3 regions of the Pectobacterium parvum genome follow, and region 1 is predicted to be linked to each of the others. Evidence: predicted binding sites of a transcription regulator. Region 1 holds the regulator's gene; each other region holds the start of a gene.
The links. Region 1 encodes LexA, which represses DNA repair genes until DNA is damaged. Its sites were predicted from a motif close to TNCTGTATGTACATACAGNA; they were not measured.
Positions count from the first base shown of each region.

Region 2: the regulator LexA is predicted to act here: its motif matches at 1,899-1,918, upstream of rmuC (DNA recombination protein RmuC).
Region 3: the regulator LexA is predicted to act here: its motif matches at 2,116-2,135, upstream of LOZ86_RS12760 (DNA translocase FtsK 4TM domain-containing protein).

Region 1 is NZ_CP087392.1:4,345,153-4,349,508, forward strand. Features, by position in the region: gene LOZ86_RS19550 (pirin family protein) at 1-375, shown strand, start outside; gene zur (zinc uptake transcriptional repressor Zur) at 514-1,023, shown strand; gene LOZ86_RS19560 (CsbD family protein) at 1,092-1,301, opposite strand; gene lexA (transcriptional repressor LexA) at 1,757-2,365, opposite strand; gene LOZ86_RS19570 (diacylglycerol kinase) at 2,475-2,840, opposite strand; gene plsB (glycerol-3-phosphate 1-O-acyltransferase PlsB) at 2,968-4,356, shown strand, end outside.
Region 2 is NZ_CP087392.1:404,595-408,950, reverse strand. Features, by position in the region: gene ubiE (bifunctional demethylmenaquinone methyltransferase/2-methoxy-6-polyprenyl-1,4-benzoquinol methylase UbiE) at 1-159, opposite strand, end outside; gene rmuC (DNA recombination protein RmuC) at 292-1,854, opposite strand; gene argH (argininosuccinate lyase) at 2,074-3,447, opposite strand; gene argB (acetylglutamate kinase) at 3,509-4,282, opposite strand; gene argC (N-acetyl-gamma-glutamyl-phosphate reductase) at 4,320-4,356, opposite strand, start outside.
Region 3 is NZ_CP087392.1:2,838,744-2,843,099, reverse strand. Features, by position in the region: gene trxB (thioredoxin-disulfide reductase) at 39-1,001, opposite strand; gene lrp (leucine-responsive transcriptional regulator Lrp) at 1,585-2,079, shown strand; gene LOZ86_RS12760 (DNA translocase FtsK 4TM domain-containing protein) at 2,194-4,356, shown strand, end outside.

The DNA of each region.
Region 1 (4,356 bases):
AACAAGCCGCTGACGCGACTGCAATTATGGCTGAATGCTTGCCAAACGCGAGAGAACAGCCCGTTGCAGCGCATGGGGCTGAGTTCAGTAAACCATACGCTGCTTGCCTCACCGGAAGGTGAACACAATAGCCTGCAACTGCGCCAGCAGGTTTGGGTTCATCATGTCGATCTCCAGCAGAATGAGCAAAGCACCATCGCGCTAAAGGGAAATCAGGCGTACCTCCAATTGATCCACGGTTCAATGGCGGTAAAAGGCAATCAGAACAGTGAAACACTACACTGCGGCGACGGAGCCTTCATTAAGGAAGAGACGTCGTTGACGCTACAGGCAGAGTCGCCTTTGCGGGCGCTGCTCATCGATCTGGTCATGTAGCGCGTCTGTCCGTTCTTTTTGTAGGGAGTTGTTTTTGCAGAGAGTTGTTTTCGCAGGAAAACTCCGCCAGTTCGGCGTTTTTATTCAGTCGTGGTAAGATATCCGTCTTGTTCCTCAACGCGTCAGGGTGATATGACAATGGATTCAACCAAACAGGACAAACTTCTTGCCCAGGCTGAACAGATTTGTCAGCAGCGCGCTGTGCGTCTCACGCCACAGCGGTTAGAGGTTTTACGCCTTATGGCACAGCAGTCCGGTGCTATCAGCGCTTATGACCTGCTGGACCTGTTGCGCGTTTCTGAACCTCAGGCGAAACCGCCAACTGTCTATCGCGCGCTGGATTTTCTGCTGGAACAAGGCTTCATTCATCGCGTCGAATCAAACAACAGCTACGTGCTGTGTCACCATATTGAAGACCACAGCCACACGTCCGCCCTTTTCATCTGCGACCGCTGCGGACAGGTTACAGAACGTCAAACCGAAGGTGTGGAAGAAACGCTGCGTAGTCTGGCACAGCAGTCAGGGTTTACGTTGCGTCACAGCGTGGTGGAAGCACACGGCTTGTGTGGAGGCTGTCAGGAAGTTGCATCATGCAAACAGCCGGATCATTGCGATCACGACCATACTGTTCCCATTAAAAAACGATAGCCCAGGGGCTATCGTTTTTTCTGTGGAGAGACATCACTGTTGTGACCAGTGATAGCTACCAATGATAGTTACCAGTGATATTTATGGTGATCTTCCCAGTGTTTCACTTCTTTCTCTGCCGCTTCTTTTTCGTACCCGTAACGTTCCTGGATTCTACCCACCAGTTGGTCACGTTTACCTTCGATGACCGTCAGATCGTCATCCGTTAATTTGCCCCATTGCTCTTTCGCTTTACCTTTAAACTGTTTCCAGTTACCGCTGGCTTGGTCTTTATTCATAAGAATCTCCGTACCTTAGGTGAATTGCGCATAAAAAATCGTGACTACCGACTTATGCATCAGTTTCAGATAAATAGATTTATTCAGTAAGCAGCATCATAAATATGTGAACCATGACGGTGCTCTTCGCCACTGTCTCCCTTGATTACTGGGCTATCTCAATGTGATGGCTAATGATCAATCGGCAAACGATTAATCAAGATAAAAATGCTTACCTTGCTAAAAATTATAGTCGAATATTTCACTTAAAAGATAAAACCAGGAATTTGTGACTGGAATGGGCGTTGAGAAAGGGAAAATGACCGCAAAAAGCAGTGAAAAAACAGAAGGATAATGGGGATCGTAGAAACGCGCACGAAATGTAACTAAATATATATATCTGGCAGATTGGCAGATTAACACACAGAACATGATGCACTGATCCAGACTGGCGAGCAGTGCATCTCTGCGAACGGTTAGCTCCAGTCGCTATTACGAATGACGCCAACCGCTAAACCTTCTATCGAAAAGCTTTGCTGGCGCAGATCGACAACGATGGGGGAGAACTCTTCATTTTCAGCGATAAGGTGCACCGTATTGCCCTGCTTTTTCAGGCGCTTCACCGTCACTTCATCGTCAATACGCGCCACGACGATCTGGCCGTTGCGCACATCTTCCGTTTTATGTACAGCCAGCAAATCGCCATCCAATATACCGATATTTTTCATCGACATGCCGCTCACTCGCAGCAAAAAATCAGCGCTGGGTTTGAACATCGCAGAGTCAACCTGATAGCGACATTCAATATGTTCCTGTGCCAGCAGAGGTTCACCTGCGGCGACGCGACCAACCAGAGGAATGCCCGTCTCTTCTTCCATCAGCAGACGAATACCGCGTGAAGCACCCGATACAATTTCAATCACGCCTTTACGCGCCAGCGCTTTCAAATGTTCTTCAGCCGCATTGGGAGAGCGAAACCCCAGCTGTTGAGCAATTTCCGCGCGCGTTGGCGGCATCCCAGTGTGCGCAATATGATCGCGGATCAGCTCATAAACCTGCTGCTGCCTTGCTGTTAATACTTTCATTCCGCCCCCTGGTTGTTTATACAGTCTTTCTGTGAGTATATACAGGTAAGGCACAATTGGGAATCGGGATATAGGCAAAGCCCTGACTTTTACTCATTTATGCGTACCGTCAGGCAAAATGTTGCCAGAGGATACTGCCCCAGACGACAGCGGCTAACAAGATGGCAACAAAGACAGCCGCCGAGCCGATATCTTTCGCCCGACCGGATAATTCATGGTGCTCGAGACCAATGCGATCAACAACCGCTTCAATGGCGCTGTTGGCCAGCTCAAACAGCATAATCAGTACCACAGACACAATCAGCAGGAGCTTCTCGACCAGCGTAACCGGCAGTAAACATGCGATAATGACGCCGACAAGGGTCAGTATCGTTTCCTGACGAAACGCCGCCTCATGCTCCCACGCCTGCTTCAGCCCCTTAAAGGAATAACCGGTCGCCTTAATAATCCGGGTCATCCCCGTTGCTTTATTCATTTGTTCTCCATTATTTATGTAAAATAGTTCGCATTTTAACGCACCTACGTTGTCTCATCACCACAGATCTCCAGCGCAGTTTCTGGTATCCTTGCGGCGCATTGCTAACAAGAGGCTCCACGTTGTTATGTCAGGTTGGCGTAAAATTTACTATAAATTATTGAATCTCCCACTGAAACTGCTAGTGAAAAGCAAAATTATTCCCGCAGATCCGGTGGTCGAGTTGGGGTTAGATCCCTCACGTCCTATACTCTATGTTCTGCCTTATAACTCTCAGGCGGATCTCTTAACGCTACGTGCGAAGTGCTTGGCATTAGGGTTACCCGATCCTTCGCTGCCGTTCGAATTCAATGGCGTCGAACTTCCCAGCCACGTCTTTATTAATGACGGGCCACGCGTCTTCCGCTATTACGTTCCCAAGCAGAAATCCGTCAAGCTGTTCCACGACTATCTGGACCTGCATCGTGCCAATCCAGATTTAGACGTACAGATGGTGCCGGTTTCCGTGATGTTTGGGCGATCCCCAGGTCGGGAAGGCCATTCGCAGGCCGCGCCACACCTGCGTTTGCTCAACGGCATCGAGAAATTCTTTGCCGTCCTGTGGCTAGGCCGTGACAGCTTTGTCCGCTTCTCCAGCCCGGTCTCGCTACGCTATATGGCGACCGAGCACGGCACGGACAAAACCATAGCCCACAAGCTGGCACGCGTCGCGCGTATGCACTTCTCACGCCAGCGTTTGGCGGCAGTTGGGCCGCGCTTGCCAGTGCGTCAGGAACTATTTAACAAGCTGCTTGATTCCAAAGCGATCAAGAAAGCCGTAGACGATGAGGCGCGCAGCAAGAAGATTTCTCATGAGAAAGCGCAGCAAAACGCGATTGCGCTGATGGAAGAAATCGCCGCCGACTTCTCCTACGAAGCCGTGCGTTTGTCGGATCGTGTATTGAGCTGGACGTGGAATCGCCTTTATCAGGGGATTAACGTCCATAACGCCGAACGCGTTCGCCAGTTGGCGCAGGATGGTCACGGCATTGTTTATGTGCCCTGCCACCGCAGCCATATGGATTATCTGCTGCTGTCCTACGTTCTGTACCATCAAGGCTTGGTGCCGCCGCACATCGCCGCCGGTATCAACCTTAATTTCTGGCCAGCGGGACCGATCTTCCGCCGTCTTGGTGCGTTCTTTATTCGCCGTACCTTCAAAGGCAACAAGCTGTATTCCACGATCTTCCGTGAATATCTGGGTGAGCTGTTTGCCCGTGGTTATTCGGTTGAATACTTCATGGAAGGCGGGCGTTCGCGCACGGGTCGTCTGTTAGAGCCGAAAACCGGTACGCTGGCCATGACCATTCAGGCTATGCTCAGAGGCGGCACGCGCCCTATCACGCTGGTACCGATTTATATCGGTTACGAGCACGTGATGGAAGTCGGCACCTATGCGAAAGAGCTGCGCGGTGCGGTGAAGGAAAAAGAAGGCTTTATGCAGATGGTGCGCGGTTTGCGCAAACTGCGTAATTTG
Region 2 (4,356 bases), 760 kb from region 1:
ACGCTTCCAGACACGGTGGATACCAAAGGACATCAGGTCGTTCATCAAGTCATACTTTGCTGCTACAGAATGAAAAACCTCAGCCACCATGACTTCTTTTTCATCTCTGGCGACAGTCCGAAAACCAAAGTCGGCCGTTTTCTCCTGCTCACTTGCCATCTTATCCGCCTACTATTTCAGTCAAATTTCGGGTCTACCCATTAATGGTGAGAGTGTACCAGACCCGTATAAAAACCCCACTGCACTAATTTCGCATAGCATGGTGCCCAAGCCCACGAAATTCATACCTATTTAGTACGAATCAGTACGGGCAGCGAAAGGGATTTCCCCTTCTTCGCCCTCCGTTTTCACGGTTGGCGAAACAGCGTCGGGTGCTACGGAATCCGGTAATTCATCGCGTTCAGCGTGCTCATGGGCCGTTGCTTTTTCTGCTAATGACGGGCTAATCGTGCGTTTGATTTCTACACCCAGCGCACGGAACCCCTCAGCCTGGCCAATAAGGTTACCACGCCCAGAGGAAAGTTTATTCATCGCCTGACGATAAGTGCCCTGCGCTTTATCCAGACTCAGCCCCAGCGCTTCCATATCATCGACAAACAACCGCAGTTTATCGTACAGCCGCGAGGCTTTCTCGGCGATCTGCTGTGCGTTACGGCTCTGTTGTTCATAGCGCCATAAATTGTTGATGGTGCGTAATGCCACCAACAGCGTGGTCGGGCTGACCAGCATAATATTGTGCTTTAACGCCTCGTTGATCAATTCGGGCTGGCGATCGATAGCGACCAGAAAGGCAGGTTCGACCGGAATAAACATCAGCACATAATCTAGCGAACGCAGACCCGGAAGCTGCTGATAATCTTTGCTGCTCAACTGCCGAATATGGCTGCGAACCGAGAGCAAATGTTCGTTCAGCGCCACACTCCGCTCTGCATCATCGTCACTATTAAAATAGCGCTCGTAGGCCACCAGCGACATTTTGGCATCGATCACAACATCTTTGCCCTGCGGTAAACGCACGATGACATCCGGTTGCAGGCGGCTATTTGTGCCTGTTTGCACGCTAACCTGAGTTTGATACTCGTAGCCTTCACGCAGGCCGGAGGCTTCGAGCACGCGGCTTAACACCACCTCGCCCCAGTTACCCTGCGTCTTATTGTCGCCTTTCAGTGCTTTCGTCAGATTGATAGCTTCATGTGCCATCTGCGCGTTCAGTTGTTGCAGATTGCGGATTTCATGCGCCAACGTGTGACGCTCGCGCGCTTCCGCACCAAAGCTGTCCTGCACCTGACGGCGGAAACCATCAAGCTGCTCACGCAGCGGCATCAGCAGCTTATCCAGACTCTGTTTATTTTGTTCATCCACTTTGCGGCCGCTATGTTCAAAAATCCGGTTCGCCAGATTCTCAAACTGCGTCGTCAACCGCTGTTCGCTGTTTGCCAGCAGACGCTGCTTTTCTTCCGCCGCCATACGGGTTTCTTCCAGCCGAATGGTGACTTCCCGCAGCTCCGCTTCCTGCGAGCTGTTGATTTCACGCAGCGTTCGCAGTTCCTGATTTAACTGCACACATTCCTCGCGGAGTTCAGCAAGCTGTTGCAGCTTTTCATGGCTGGCAGAGAGTTGAGCGTGAACCGTGCGCAGCTCCAGCTCGTTTTGCCGTAGCCGCTGTTCGTCCTGCTGTTTTGCCTGCTGCTGTTCGCTGAGTGACTGCTGAGCCTGCTGCAATGTCTGCGCCAGCAACTGCTGTTCGGTGTCATGCCGCGACAACTTCTGCTGATGAATCAGGCTGGCAATTAACCACCCGACCAATAGCCCGACCGCACTGCCGCCCAGACCATAAAATATGCTGATATCCACTTTGCCTCCGCAGGCCTTTCACGCTGTCGGTCAAGGTAAAATGATACTGTATGGATGTCCAGAAACAATTCTGGTGGGGAAGATGCTGAGCAGAAAAATGCGAGCCGCATTCCATATGAAAATGGATAGATGATAATTTGCAGAAGAATCAGATCGGTAACGCAGAAATCCCCCAACGCGAAACACCACGTTGGGGGAACTGAAACAGAAGAGGGCAACTTAGGCTAAGTGCTGCTTCGCATCACTAATCGCTTTGGCAACCTGCTGCGGTGATACGCCACCTTGTGCCGCACGCTTATCCAGACAGGATTGTAGCGCCAGAATCGGGTACACATCCTCGCCAATCACGGCGCTGAATTTTTGCAGATCGGCCAGCGGCAACGCTTCCAATGCTTTGCCCTGACGAATGGCTTCAACCACCGCTTCACCCACGATATGGTGCGCTTCACGGAACGGAACGCCTTTCGCGACCAGGTAATCCGCCAGTTCTGTCGAGTTCGCGTAGCCTTGCTCGGCGGCTTCTTTACAACGCGGACGCTTCACCTGAATGCCTTCCAGCACCAGACCCGCCATCATCAGGCAGTCGTGCCAGGTATCCAGCGCGTCAAACAGCCCTTCTTTGTCTTCCTGCATGTCTTTGTTATACGCCAGCGGCAAGCCTTTAAGCGTCATCATCATGCCGGTCAACGCGCCCTGTACGCGACCACATTTACCGCGAATCAGCTCCAGCGCATCTGGGTTTTTCTTCTGTGGCATCAGGGAAGAACCTGATGTCACACGGTCAGACAGCTCAACGAACGCCGCTTCACCGCTGTTGAAGAAGATCAGATCTTCGGCAAAACGCGACAGGTGGATCATGCCGATTGAGGCATCGGACAACAGTTCCAGCACATGATCGCGATCGGAAACCGTGTCCAGACTGTTACGCGTGGCCGAGGCAAATCCCAGCCAGCCCGCCAGTTGCTCACGGTCGATCGGATAAGCCGTTCCTGCCAGCGCACCACAGCCCAGCGGGCTGACATCCAGACGCTTCAGCGTATCTTCCAGACGGCTTTCATCACGCGCCAGCATTTCGTGGTAAGCCAAGCACCAGTGTGCAAACGTCACCGGCTGCGCACGCTGCAAGTGGGTGTAACCCGGCATCACCGCATCCTGATTGGCTTCCGCCGTCGTGACCAGCGCCTGACGCAGCTGGCGTACCGACAGCAGCAGTTCTGCAATCTGCGCCTTGCACCACAGTTTCAGGTCAGTCGCGACCTGATCATTACGGCTACGACCGGTATGCAGCTTTTTACCTAAATCGCCGACTTTCTCAATCAGACGCAGTTCAACCCAGCTATGAATGTCTTCTGCATCGCTTTGCAGGATCATCTCAGGATCAGCTTGAACCTCAACCAGCAGCGCATTCAGCGCCTGTTCCAGCTGCTGCTGCTCCTGCTCGCTAAGCACATTGACCGTCACCAGCGCTTTCGACCAGCCGATCGAGCCAACGATGTCCTGTTCTGCCAGACGGTAATCAAACCGCAGTGAGTCATTAAATTGTTTAAAACGCTGATCTGCTGCCTGACTAAACCGACCGCCCCACAAAGCCATAACGATTACTCCCAGAATTTAATTCATGTTGGTATCGCATCATGCCATACCCAGAAACGACTTACGCCAGAATACGTGTACCAATCGACACGCCGTTGAACAGCGCAGGTAGCTGCTCAGCATGACGCCAGCTGGCGATATCAACCGGACGCCCCAGTGCACGTGCAGCATCCAGCGCGGCGTTAACCTTAACAATCATGCCATCGGTGATGATGCCCTGAGCAATCAGCTGCTCGGCTTTCTCTGACGTCATTTCGGCAATACGCTGGCCTTTACCGTCCAGAATGCCGCTCACGTCAGACAGCAGGATTAAATCCGCGCCCAGCGTTTGCGCCAGTGCCGTCGCCGCTTGGTCAGCGTTGACGTTCATCAGGTCGCCCTGTGCCGTAATGCCGATGGAGCTGACGACAGGCAGGTAGCCCGCAGACAGCAGCGTGTTCAGCAGCGCAGGCGATCCCGCTTCCGCTTTGCCCACAAAGCCCAGAGACTCATCGAGCTGCGTGACCGTCGTGCTGCCGCCATCGCCCAGGCACAGGCCGACTGCGTTGATATCATGCTTCTTCGCCCATGACAGCAGCGTCTTGTTGGCGGAACCCGCCAGCGCACCGGTGATGATGTCGATCTGATCGGCAGGCGTGACGCGCAGGCCGTTTTTCTTCACGACAGGCAGAGACAGTTTCTTCATCAGCTCATCAACCAGACAGCCGCCGCCGTGCACAATCACCAGCGGACGCTGATGTTCCTGACGGTAAGCCACCAGCGCGGTGAACAGACGCTCCAGTGCTTCTTCGCTATCCAGTAAAACGCCACCTAGTTTGATAATTAACGGATTCATTATGCTTCGCGCCTCGAAATGTCGGGACCAGTAGTCATTAAATTAACGATTGGGTTTCAGGGAAACCAAAACGA
Region 3 (4,356 bases), 1.5 Mb from region 1:
AACGGAACGGCCGTCGCCGCTCCGTTATCAGCAGCGTATTACTTGTTGACGGTCAGCCCGTCAAGATAACGTTCAGCATCCAGTGCCGCCATACAGCCGGTACCTGCGGAGGTAATGGCCTGACGGTAGATGTGATCCATGACGTCGCCTGCGGCAAAGACGCCAGGAATGCTGGTTTGTGTTGCGTTGCCATGAATACCGGACTGCACTTTGATATAACCGTTTTCCAGTTCCAACTGACCGCCAAATACGGCCGTGTTCGGACTGTGGCCGATAGCGATAAACACGCCAGCCAGCTCCAGTTCTTCTGCGGCGTCGCTCTGCGTATCGCGGATACGCACACCGGTTACGCCCATGTCATCGCCCAGTACTTCGTCCAGCGTACGATTGGTATGCAGGATGATGTTGCCGTTTTTAACTTTGTCCATCAGGCGATCGATCAGAATCTTCTCTGAACGGAACGTCTCGCGACGGTGAATTAAATGCACTTCCGCCGCGATGTTAGACAAATACAAGGCTTCTTCTACTGCGGTATTCCCGCCGCCAACCACGGCGACTTTCTGGTTACGGTAGAAGAACCCGTCACAGGTTGCGCAGGCAGAAACCCCTTTGCCTTTAAACGCGTCTTCAGATGGCAGACCAAGATAACGCGCTGATGCCCCGGTAGCGATGATTAGTGCGTCACAGGTGTATTCGGCGCTATCACCGAATAAACGGAAGGGACGGTTCTGCAAATCAACACGTTCAATATGATCGAAGATCACTTCAGTATTGAATTTGGTCGCGTGTGCATGCATACGCTCCATTAACAGCGGGCCAGTTAAATCATCGGCATCACCCGGCCAATTTTCTACTTCGGTCGTGGTCGTCAGCTGACCGCCTTTTTCCATACCCGTGATTAATACTGGCTGTAAATTCGCCCGTGCAGCATAAACAGCGGCAGTGTAGCCAGCCGGGCCTGAACCCAGAATCAATAACTTGTGATGTTTAACAGTACCCATGCTTTCCTCATTTCATGACGGCGGATAAGGTTCATATGAACGGTCTCTACGACAAACACGTTTCTTTACTACGAACCGTCTCTACCACGGACAATGCGAATGATTGTAAGGAAATTACAAGAGTAAAAAAAGTATGCAGAAAAGTTGCTGGCTATTTGTTTAATCGTTAATGACGATGGTGACGACAAATCGCTGAAAAATCAGCCACATTCATAAGTAAAATGATTGAAGTTACCTCGGCGAAGGGCTCTGGCTTATCCAATCTGGCAGTTTCTTCTGATTTTCGTTGTTTTGCTTTGACAATCGGCTGTGCATTTGCGAAAACATCTGGGTAAGAGGAAATTTTTTGTATGTGAACAGTTAAAAGCTCGGCTTTTTATTCGTTTTTGCGCAGGTAGGCCTTTGGGCCACGGATATGACGTGATGGTCTTCTTCGCGGGTAAGCAATACGTGGGGCGAGAACGAGAAGTTAATGACTGTTGATATACAAAATAGGCAGCGTGTCTTCTTTAAGGGTAGCTCTGATACATGAGGTCTATCGGGGTAAAGCGGGTGCAGGGAAAAGTGAAGAGAGACAATAATAATGGTAGACACTAAAAAACGGCCAGGAAAAGATCTCGATCGTATTGATCGTAACATCCTGAACGAATTGCAAAAAGATGGGCGTATTTCCAATGTCGAGCTTTCCAAACGTGTTGGGCTGTCGCCAACGCCTTGTCTGGAACGTGTGCGTCGTCTGGAGAGACAGGGTTTTATTAATGGCTACACAGCGCTGCTAAACCCGCATTATCTGGATGCGTCACTGCTGGTTTTTGTTGAAATAACGCTAAACCGCGGTGCGCCTGATGTGTTTGAACAGTTTAACTCTGCGGTGCAGAAGCTGGAAGAAATTCAGGAGTGTCATCTGGTTTCCGGTGATTTTGACTACCTGTTGAAAACACGCGTGCCGGACATGTCTGCTTATCGTAAGCTCCTGGGCGAAACGCTGCTGCGTTTGCCGGGCGTAAACGACACACGTACTTACGTGGTGATGGAAGAAGTGAAGCAAAGCAACCGTCTGGTCATTAAGACCCGGTAAACGTGTGGGTGCAAAACCCGATAAATTCAGCTACACTCCTGTGAATTTATACAGTCCCAGCGCCGGGTTTTCTCGGCGCTTTGTCATAAACCTTACAGGCCCCTGGAGAGACTCTTGAGCCAGGAATATACAGAAGACAAAGACGTTACCCTGAAGAAACTCAGCGGAACGCGTCGCTTGCTCGAAGCGATTTTAATCGTTGTGGCACTTTTTGCTGTTTATCTCGGTGTCGCACTACTCAGTTTCAGCCCCTCCGATCCTAGTTGGTCACAAACTGCGTGGCATGAACCTATCCACAACTTTGGTGGTGTGGCGGGTGCCTGGCTGGCGGATACGCTGTTCTTCATTTTTGGCGTTCTGGCCTATGCTATTCCACCGATCATGTTATCCCTGTGTTGGGCGGCTTTCCGTCAGCGTGATAACCAACAATCTATTGAATATTTTACCTTTTCACTTCGCCTGATTGGGACATTGGCGCTGATCCTGACCTCTTGTGGTTTGGCTGCGTTGAATATTGACGATCTCTACTATTTTGCTTCCGGTGGTGTTTTGGGAAGCTTGTTGAGCAGCTCAATGATCCCGCGTTTCAACAGCATGGGTGCAACGCTGATTCTGCTCTGTGTGTGGGGCGCAGGATTAACGCTGTTTACCGGCTGGTCATGGTTAACGATCGCTGAAAAAATTGGCGCAGGTGTGTTGGGCTGTCTGACGTTTATGTCAAATCGTTCGCGCCGCGACGAGGACTATCGTGAAGAAAACGATCGTGAAGAGGATGAAAGCGACGTGCTTAATCTGCGCCACGATGAAGCGTCGGGCGAGGAAATAACACAACAGCGTGATGACGATGACGTTCTGTTTTCTGCGTCTTCCGTTGCTGATGCGGTAAACGACACGGCGGCAGAAAATAAGATAGACGTGTCATCACCGTTAGCTGAGAACGCACCGACAGCGACACAACCAGTACTCTCCGCAGAAACGCTAGTGGCAGGGTCAACATTGTCTGATGCGGCAGTGCCTGATTCAGCATTATCAGAATCAGTCTTCTCTGCTTCATCGTCTGGCATGGTGCCGCCCGTTACTCCATCTGCGATTGATTCGACGCCGTCGCTAAATCCGCCGTTGTATTCGTTTGAAGTCCCTGAAACGCCAGCGACAATGCCAGAGATCGCAACCTCGCCTGAACTCCATAGCAGTGTGTATGCACCTTACGGAAATAGTTACGGAGAGAGTGCCGTACCACCGATTGTCACGGCACCTGTGGTTCAACCTTTTGCTGAGCCGCCACAACCTGCACGCGATACGGATTTCAATACGAACAGCACGTTTATGCCTGCGTTCAGTGCCGATGGCGCTGATAATCCGCAGATTAAACGCGGCGTAGGGCCTGAACTGCCACGTCCTAACCCGGTACGCATTCCTACTCGCCGCGAGCTGGCGTCATACGGAATCAAACTGCCGTCGCAGCGGCTGGCTGAAGAACAAGCAAGGCTGCAGGCGCAGAACGGTAGCGCAGAAACGGAATTGGCGAATGACGTGTATCAGGAAGAGACACCGGATGACATCGCCCAGCAGGAAGCGGCATTGCAGCAAGCGTATCTGGATCAGCAACGTCAGCGTTATGGTGATGAATACCCACTGCAAGAAGACGATGAAGACGCGCTTCTGCAAGCGCAGCTAGCCAGAGATTTCGCAGCACAGCAGCAGTCACGTTATGACGACAGTGCGTTGCAGCGCGATGAGGAAATCCCTGCTCCGATAGCACCGCCTGCGATCAGTGAGCCTGTTCAGCCAAACTCTGCCACATCGCACAACGCTTTTTCATTCTCGCCGTTTAGTGCGGAGAATGAACGCGAACCTGAACCGCATACGTTCAGTGAACCCACCTCTACCTATTCACAGCCGTCCTATAACGCCGAGCCAGAGCTTCCGCCGATGCATGCTGGTGAAGATGAGGACGACGACGATGATCGCAACCCGTTGGCGTTTAGTCATCCAATGCAGCCGGCGTCAGCGCCTGTTGAGGCTGCGAAACAGGAAACTGTGGCAACACCAACGCATCATCCGGCAATGGATGGCTTGATTCACCCGTTCCTGATGCGTAATGAACAACCGCTACAGAAGCCAACTACGCCGCTGCCAACGTTAGATTTGTTGACGCCACCGCCGGCTAGCGAAGCGCCTGTTGATAATTTTGCACTGGAACAGACGGCGCGGCTGATTGAAGCGCGTCTGGCTGATTTCCGGGTAAAAGCTGATGTGGTTGATCACTCTCCTGGA